DNA from 2 places in the Paenibacillus sp. NPDC056722 genome. Region 1 is predicted to be linked to the other one. Evidence: riboswitches for the same ligand, from Rfam matches in the RefSeq annotation. Region 1 holds a riboswitch; the other holds the start of a gene.
The links. A riboswitch is a leader RNA that binds a small molecule or an ion and turns the genes downstream of it on or off. The one in region 1 is predicted to bind cyclic di-GMP.
Positions count from the first base shown of each region.

Region 2: another riboswitch for cyclic di-GMP. It lies ahead of ACFRAM_RS00295 (TetR family transcriptional regulator); the one in region 1 lies ahead of ACFRAM_RS18475 (anti-repressor SinI family protein).

Region 1 covers NZ_JBHTYV010000007.1:183,293-186,946, reverse strand. Annotated here, with positions in the region: gene ACFRAM_RS18490 (TasA family protein) at 1-562, shown strand, start outside; gene ACFRAM_RS18485 (TasA family protein) at 649-1,236, shown strand; gene ACFRAM_RS18480 (helix-turn-helix domain-containing protein) at 1,420-1,749, shown strand; gene ACFRAM_RS18475 (anti-repressor SinI family protein) at 1,857-2,009, opposite strand; cyclic di-GMP riboswitch class I at 2,037-2,121, opposite strand; gene ACFRAM_RS18470 (2-oxoglutarate dehydrogenase E1 component) at 2,640-3,654, shown strand, end outside.
Region 2 covers NZ_JBHTYV010000001.1:57,453-61,106, reverse strand. Annotated here, with positions in the region: gene ACFRAM_RS00305 (SDR family NAD(P)-dependent oxidoreductase) at 1-559, shown strand, start outside; gene ACFRAM_RS00300 (SDR family NAD(P)-dependent oxidoreductase) at 556-1,239, shown strand; cyclic di-GMP riboswitch class I at 1,242-1,327, shown strand; partial or broken gene ACFRAM_RS00295 (TetR family transcriptional regulator) at 1,592-1,756, shown strand; gene ACFRAM_RS00290 (hypothetical protein) at 1,823-2,206, shown strand; gene ACFRAM_RS00285 (MMPL family transporter) at 2,237-3,654, shown strand, end outside.

The sequences.
Region 1 (3,654 bases):
TGTCTCAGCAGCGCTTGGATTGACTTTGGTCGGCGGAGGTACCTTCGCATATTTCAGCGATACCGCGCAGAGTACAGCTTCTTTTAACAACGGAACATTGAGCTTGGATTCTGATCCCTCTGTGATCGTGGATCTCAACAATCTCAAACCAGGTGATATTATCACCAGAGATTTCCAGCTGAAGAATAGCGGCTCACTTGATATTTCCCAAGTACTGCTGAAGACGGCAGCTCAGGTTATAGACGTGAACAATGACAATGGAACTCATAACTTGAAAGATGACATTGTAGTTACCTTCCTAGTTAATAAAGACAAGATATCTTCTCCGGTCCTGGTTAAAAAATTGTCTGAACTGGAAAGTCTGTCACCAGACCTTGTAAAAGCAGGCATTCTTGGTTCAGTGTTCGGCGAAAAATCAGGGATCAAAGCAGGAACTCTAGATAAGCTGTCCGTTCAGTTTGCCTTTGTCGACAACTTCCAGCCGCAGAACTACTACCAGGGCGACAGCCTGAAATTGAATTGGACCTTCGAAGCTAAACAAGGTGCTGGCGAATATAAGTAAGCCGTCCGGTCTAAATTCAGCAGCTATTTCTTCTACCATTATTTCTTCTACCATTTTATTAACCATATAAGAGGAGGAATTTAATCATGGGTATCAAAAAAACATTGGGTCTTGGTGTGGCATCAGCGGCTTTGGGATTGTCTTTAATCGGGGGAGGTACCTTCGCTTACTTCAGCGATACAGCAGAAAGCACAGCAACTTTCGCCGCTGGCACGCTGGACCTGAATACTAATCCTGAGCAAAACGTAAACCTGAGCAATCTGAAGCCAGGCGACATCGCTGTCCGCAGCTTCACTCTACAGAACAACGGCACGCTCGACATTAAGGAATTGAAGCTGGCTACAACGTATAATGTTACGGATGCTAACACTAATAATGGCTCAGAGGATCTGGGCGCACACTTTAAAGTAAAACTGCTTGATAGCAGCTATACTAGCGGCCCGATTACTGGCCATGTCGTTGGCGAAGCAACACTCAAAGATTTGCAGAACAATCCAGGCTATGATCTGGTAGCTAACGCCTTCCCAGGAGGCATCTCCGCTGCCCAATCTAAGACGCTCAAGCTAGCCTTTGAGTTCGTTGAAAACGGCCAGGATCAAAACATCTTCCAAGGAGACAGCGTAGCCGTAACCTTGACCTTCAATGCTAAGCAAGGCGCTGGCGAATTTAAATAAGCCTGTTCTTCTAAAAACTACCGGCATCTCTTAGACCTTTAACCGGGCTGGGACATGCCGGTTTTTTGCACCAGTCCCCTCCCTCTTTCTCCTCTGAACAGCAATGTATCTTTGTCCGTTTCCAGGAAATTTGTTATACTTATACAAAAAGTACGGAGGGGCGTTGTCATCGTGCCTGATAATATGGGAGGGCGCATCCATGAACTCCGGGTAGAGAAGGGCTTATCCTTATCCGAGCTTGCGGACAAGGCGGATGTAGCCAAGTCGTACCTGAGTAATGTTGAGAGAAATATCCAATCCAACCCCTCTATCCAATTCATTGAAAAAATTGCCGATGCGCTCCAAGTATCTATTCACGTGTTGCTATATGGAGATCTCTCCGACACTGAAGAGACGCCGCTGGATTCGGAATGGTTCCGGCTCGTGCAAGAGGCAATGAGCTCCGGCATCAGCAAGCGGGAGTTCAAGGAATTTCTGGATTATCAAAAATGGCGTCTTGAACAAAAGGATTAATAATTTCAGCCCTGAGCGCTTCAACACCTCGGGCACCCCATCATATAGAGAAGGGCACAGCATATGCTGTGCCCTTCTCTATATGTATCCTGTTATGATTCAAGCTGCTAAATAGCCTTCAACGCCTTCTCATTAAAGAAACGGCGAATCTCCTCCGCCTTGATGCCCGCCTTCTTGGCACTCAGCAGCAAATATACCCATTCTAAATCCAGATCGACTGTCTGCAGTTCTCCGTTGTTCCCCTGGTTGGACTTATCCAAAAAATCTCCTCCTAAGATTTCGCGTCCCCAGGCAGTCCGGCCGTCTTAGTATTTCTACCTTAGACCCGAGACTTTGTGCCCCTGTCTTTCAACAGGTTTACCCTTTACTGGATCCTTCACATGAAAGGATCTGGCTAGAAATTATTATTAAAAACCTTGCTGCAATAACATTATACAAGAAATAATCGGAAAAGTGTGTCGTTTTCTGGAAACTTCTAAGGAGACAAATGTAAAAAGTTTAGCTCTTTTTGACTAATACCTGTCCAACTTGAAACCATCTGTATGAGATGTAAAATTTTTAATTTATGAATAATTCTACTAATTCAAACGAACTATATAAAGTTATTAACCAAACTTCAAATCCTCTAAACAGCTTTTCCTGTCAAATCAGGGTCTATTGAATCATTTTAATAGTTCCGTCCTCTTGGGGTAATCTACTTATGGCGCTATGGCATCAATAACCAGGGTGAACCATACCGTTTTGCGATTGGATTGGACGAAAGTATGAATTGATTAAGATCACCGAAAGTAGCACAATAGAAAGGAAATGAAAACGCAACCATCACAGCTCCGAACAAGGCCCATACCAGCGCCCTGCGTTTGGAGTTCATCCGTTAGGAGGATGTATTCATGGCAGCCAAAGAGCCCTACAATGAATCTGTTTGGAGCAAATATTACGGTCCCAATCTGGGCTACATTCAAGAGAAGTATGAGCAGTTTGTGAAAGACCCCTCCTCAGTTGAAAATAATTACCGTGAACTCTTTACTGTTTATGGCCCGCCTCCCCTGGCGCCGGATGCCGAACCAGCTCCGCAGCCGATCGTTTCGGGAGATGCCGTTTGGCTTCGTAAGGCTGTCAAAGCCTCCAAGCTGATCGCTAACATTCGTATATATGGCCATTTGGCCGCCAATATTGACCCGCTGGAGCGGGATCACAACCCTATGATAAAATGGCTGAATCACGAAACATATGAACTGACGCGTGAGGATCTCATGGCCCTCCCTGCTTCGCTGATTTGGGAGAATGTCCCGGATAATATTCAAACCGCTTGGGACGCCGTTCACCGGATGCGCCAAGCCTATACACAAACTATCGCCTACGAATTTGGTCATGTGCATGATGAACAGGAACTTCGCTGGTTGAACAGCCAGGCAGAATCCGTTAACTCACCTGCGCCACTGAATACCGCTGAACGCAAGGAATTGCTGAGTCGGTTGATTCAAGTGGAGCAGTTTGAGACGTTCCTGCACAAGACTTTCGTAGGCCAAAAGCGTTTCAGCCTCGAGGGCAACGATGCCCTGGTGCCAATGCTGGACGAAATCGTACGCGCAGCCGCACATGAAGGTGCTGAGCATATCCTGATGGGCATGGCCCACCGTGGACGTCTTAATGTACTGGCTCATATCCTTGGCAAACCTTACGACATCATTTTCTCTGAGTTCCATCATTCACCGAACAAGGAGCTATTCCCTTCGGAAGGATCCATGGGCATTAACTACGGCTGGACCGGGGACGTGAAGTATCACTTGGGTGCTGACCGCGCTGTACGTGAGGGCGAAACCGTCCGCACTAGGCTGACACTGGCGAACAATCCGAGCCACCTGGAGTTTGTTAATCCTGTCGTTGAAGGATTCGCTCGTGCAG
Region 2 (3,654 bases), on a different contig from region 1:
ATATTCTGAAACCCAAGAGGGCTTTGAGTTTAGCTTTGGTCTATCTTATTTGAGCAGATTTGTTCTTAGTTATGGCTTAAAAGATGTTTTGGAAAATTCTCTTAACCCTGTGATCCTTAATGTGTGTGCTCCAGGAATGAACGGAACAGTTAACCTGGATGATATCCAATACAAGAGGAACTACAACGGTGGAAAAACGAAATATCACGGCAGCCGATTAAACGACTTACTAGGTGTAGCCTTTGCCCAAAATGATACTATTGGAAAGGTAAAATATATTCTCTTTAACCCTTGGGCTGTCCAAACCGCTGGCACTTTTGATGCCATTGAAAATCCAGTGTTAAGGAGTATTACGAAGCTCCTTTATAAAACAGTAGGCAGACCGGTAGAAGAAGCGGTTCTTCCGATTATTGATTTGCTTGAAAATCCGCCTACAGCTTCTTTATCTGCTTATAAAGTGTGGAAAGAAGTAAGTCTAGCGATGAAAACTTTTGATAAAGAAAATGCTCAAACGCTTTATAACCAAACAGTTCAATTACTGAAAGGAGTTAAAGCATGATGAAAACTATTGCAATAATTGGTGCGGGTCCAGGGTTAGGATTGTCCCTTGCTAAAAAATTCGGGGAGAATGGCTTCAAGGTAGCTGCAGTTGCGCGCAATCCTGAGAAATTAGCCCTTATCATAAATGAGCTTAACAAGAAAAATATTGAAGTGAAGTCTTATGTTGCGGATATCGCGGATTTGATCGCTCTGAAAAAAGTGCTACAAGCTATTAAACAAGATTTTGGTCATATCGATGTGCTGGAGTTTAGCCCATATGCAGGACCTGAAATATTTAGGCATGTATTACAAACAAAACCTGAAGATGTAATGGAACAAGTAAGTAGTCATTTACTGCCAGTCATTCTTTCTGTCAACGAAGTATTGCCAGACATGATCAATAGTGGTTCAGGAGCGATTCTCTTTACAACAGGTTTATCCGCGATGTTCCCTATGCCATTTACCGGCAATGTAGGAATTACCATGTCAGGTCTTCGCAACTATGCAACAAATCTTCACAATGAATTAAAGGAAAAAGGCATATTTGTCGGACATCTCTCCATTGGCACATTGATTCAGCCAGGTACAGAAGGTGATCCAGATGTCATTGCAGAAGCTTGGTATGATTTATATGAAAGAAAAGATTACTTTGAACAAACTTTCCCTCAAGGAATTGATCTGACAAAACTGTCGTTTTAATTATTAGGAAATGGCAAACTGGATCGAAAGACTGGGACGCAAGGCCACGATCTTCTGCATGCGTGCGATGCATTCCCGGGTCATCAAAAGACACGTCCGTTAGGGTACGTGTCTTTTTGTCGTGATTTATAAAACGAATACGAGGTGATAATCCATGAAAGTGTGCAAGACATGCCCCAGAGATTGAAGAAGTCAGCTTCGCTCTATGACCCTGAGATCGTTGTGGACGCAGTGTTGGCCGGGTCATACGAAAACTGCACATTGAGCATTAATGCTCTTTGAGTATAATTGCACTATGGGCAATAATGTGTTAAGTTATTGTCATCCCAATGAGAGAGAGGTGTAAAAATCAATGGATAAGCATAGTTTGCGCTATATCAAAAAGGAAGCCACAGCCCACGCCTTATCGGAGGCGGCATTTCAGCTGGCGCTCGAACGCGGCTTGGACGGCTTTGTCGTGGACGAAGTGGCCCAGCGCGCCGGTTATTCTCGCAGGACGTTCGCCAATCACTTTACGTGCAAGGAGGAAGCCGTCGCGTCGGCTGCTTTCCCTTCTGACGATATGGCCGGCGCGGAAGAAATAATGACGGAATTGCCTGAGAGCGCCACACCACTGGATGTGCTGCACCACTGGCTGAAGGCGCAGTTCACCGCAGAGCTGTTCCGTAGAATGCGCGACCTGATGTCGTTATCCATACGATATCCCACGTTAGAGCCGTATATTCTCAGCACCTTCCGCCGGCTGCTAACGGCGGCCCGCGAGACGATCAGCTGTCATTTTCAAGGACGTTATTCGGAAGGATACAGCCACTTGCTCATAGGCGCGGTATACGGAGCGATCCTCCCCGTTATCGACGGAAGTCTCCAGATCCTGTTGCCTGGCGACTCCCCCGAGGAAACGCCCGACGCGGCTACCTTCAGCGAATATTTGGACATTACCTTCGGCTATTTGCGCAACGGCTTCTGATCTCAGATAAAAAAGGAGTGCCATACTGTTATGTCAACGTTTCTCTACAAAATAGGTAAAGCCGCCTACGGGAAGCCCTGGGCCTTCATTGCGAGCTGGATTCTGATTCTGGGCATCGTCGTGGCGATGATCGGCGTCAACGGACTTAACGTCAGCTCGGATATGAAGCTGGAGGGCACCGAATCTCAAAAGGTTCTGGACAAGCTGGTTCAGGAGCTCCCGGAAGCGGCGGGCGGCCAAGCGAGCGTCGTATTCGCCGCTGCAGAAGGTGAGCGTCTCGATACGCCTGAGCGCCTGGCGGAAATCACCAAAGCGATCAACAAAGTCTATGGGCTGGAATATGTGATAAACCCCGCCGAGCTAGCCGCCGCTGCCGCCCAAGGCCAGGGCGTTCAAGCAGCGACACAAACTGAAGGTGCTCAAAGCGGAGAAGCCACGCAAGGCGGCGAGGACACGCGAGCATCAGTGGCATTGGCGCCCGCTGAAATGCCTCCTTACATGCCGCTGATGATCGACGGCGTGCCGGTGCCCGGCGTACTGATCGCCACCGACGGCAGCGTCGCCCTGTTTCAATTCCAGTTTACCGTCATGCAAACCTCCTTGCCGAAAGGTGTCACGGATTCGGTCGTCGAAGCGGTCAAGGAAGTCGAGAAAGATCCCGGCATAGCCGTGCTGCCGAGCGACTCACTGAATGTCGTAGACATCCCGGTCGGCACGAACGAAATCTACGGCTTAGTCATAGCCGCCATTGTACTCATCGTTACGCTGGGCTCCATCGTTGCAGCCGGTCTGCCTCTGGTAGTCGCGCTGTTCGGCGTGGCGATCGGGGTCGGAGGCGCCTTCGCAATCTCAAGCTTCGTCACCATGAGCTCAATTACGCCGGTATTGGCGCTGATGATCGGTCTGGCCGTCGGCATCGACTATGCGCTCTTTATTGTCAACCGCCAGCGCCGCCTTATTCTGGATGAGGGACTTTCGGCTCGCGAAGCAGCTGCCCGAGCGGTCGGCACCGCCGGAAGCGCGGTATTTTTCGCCGGGTTGACGGTTATCATCGCTCTCTGCGGCTTACTCGTTATCGAAATTTCGTTCCTGAGCCTGATGGCACTCGTCGCTTCGGTGACCGTGTTCCTCAATGTGCTTATCGCGCTCACGCTACTGCCGGCGCTGCTAGGTCTGATGGGGGAACGCATCTGCTCCCGCAAAGCGCGCGAGAAAACCCCTTCCAAGCCAACCAACAAGCACGGCGTCGCGGACCGCTATGTCAAAGGCGTCGTCAAATACCGCTGGCTGGTTATCTTGGGCGTGATTGCCATTCTCGGTTTTGCGGCGATTCCGGCCACCGAAATGAAAATGGGCATGCCCAACGGATCGACCGCGAATCTGGATACGCCTCAACGCCAAAGCTATGACGCGATATCTAAGGGCTTCGGAGAAGGCTTCAACGGGCC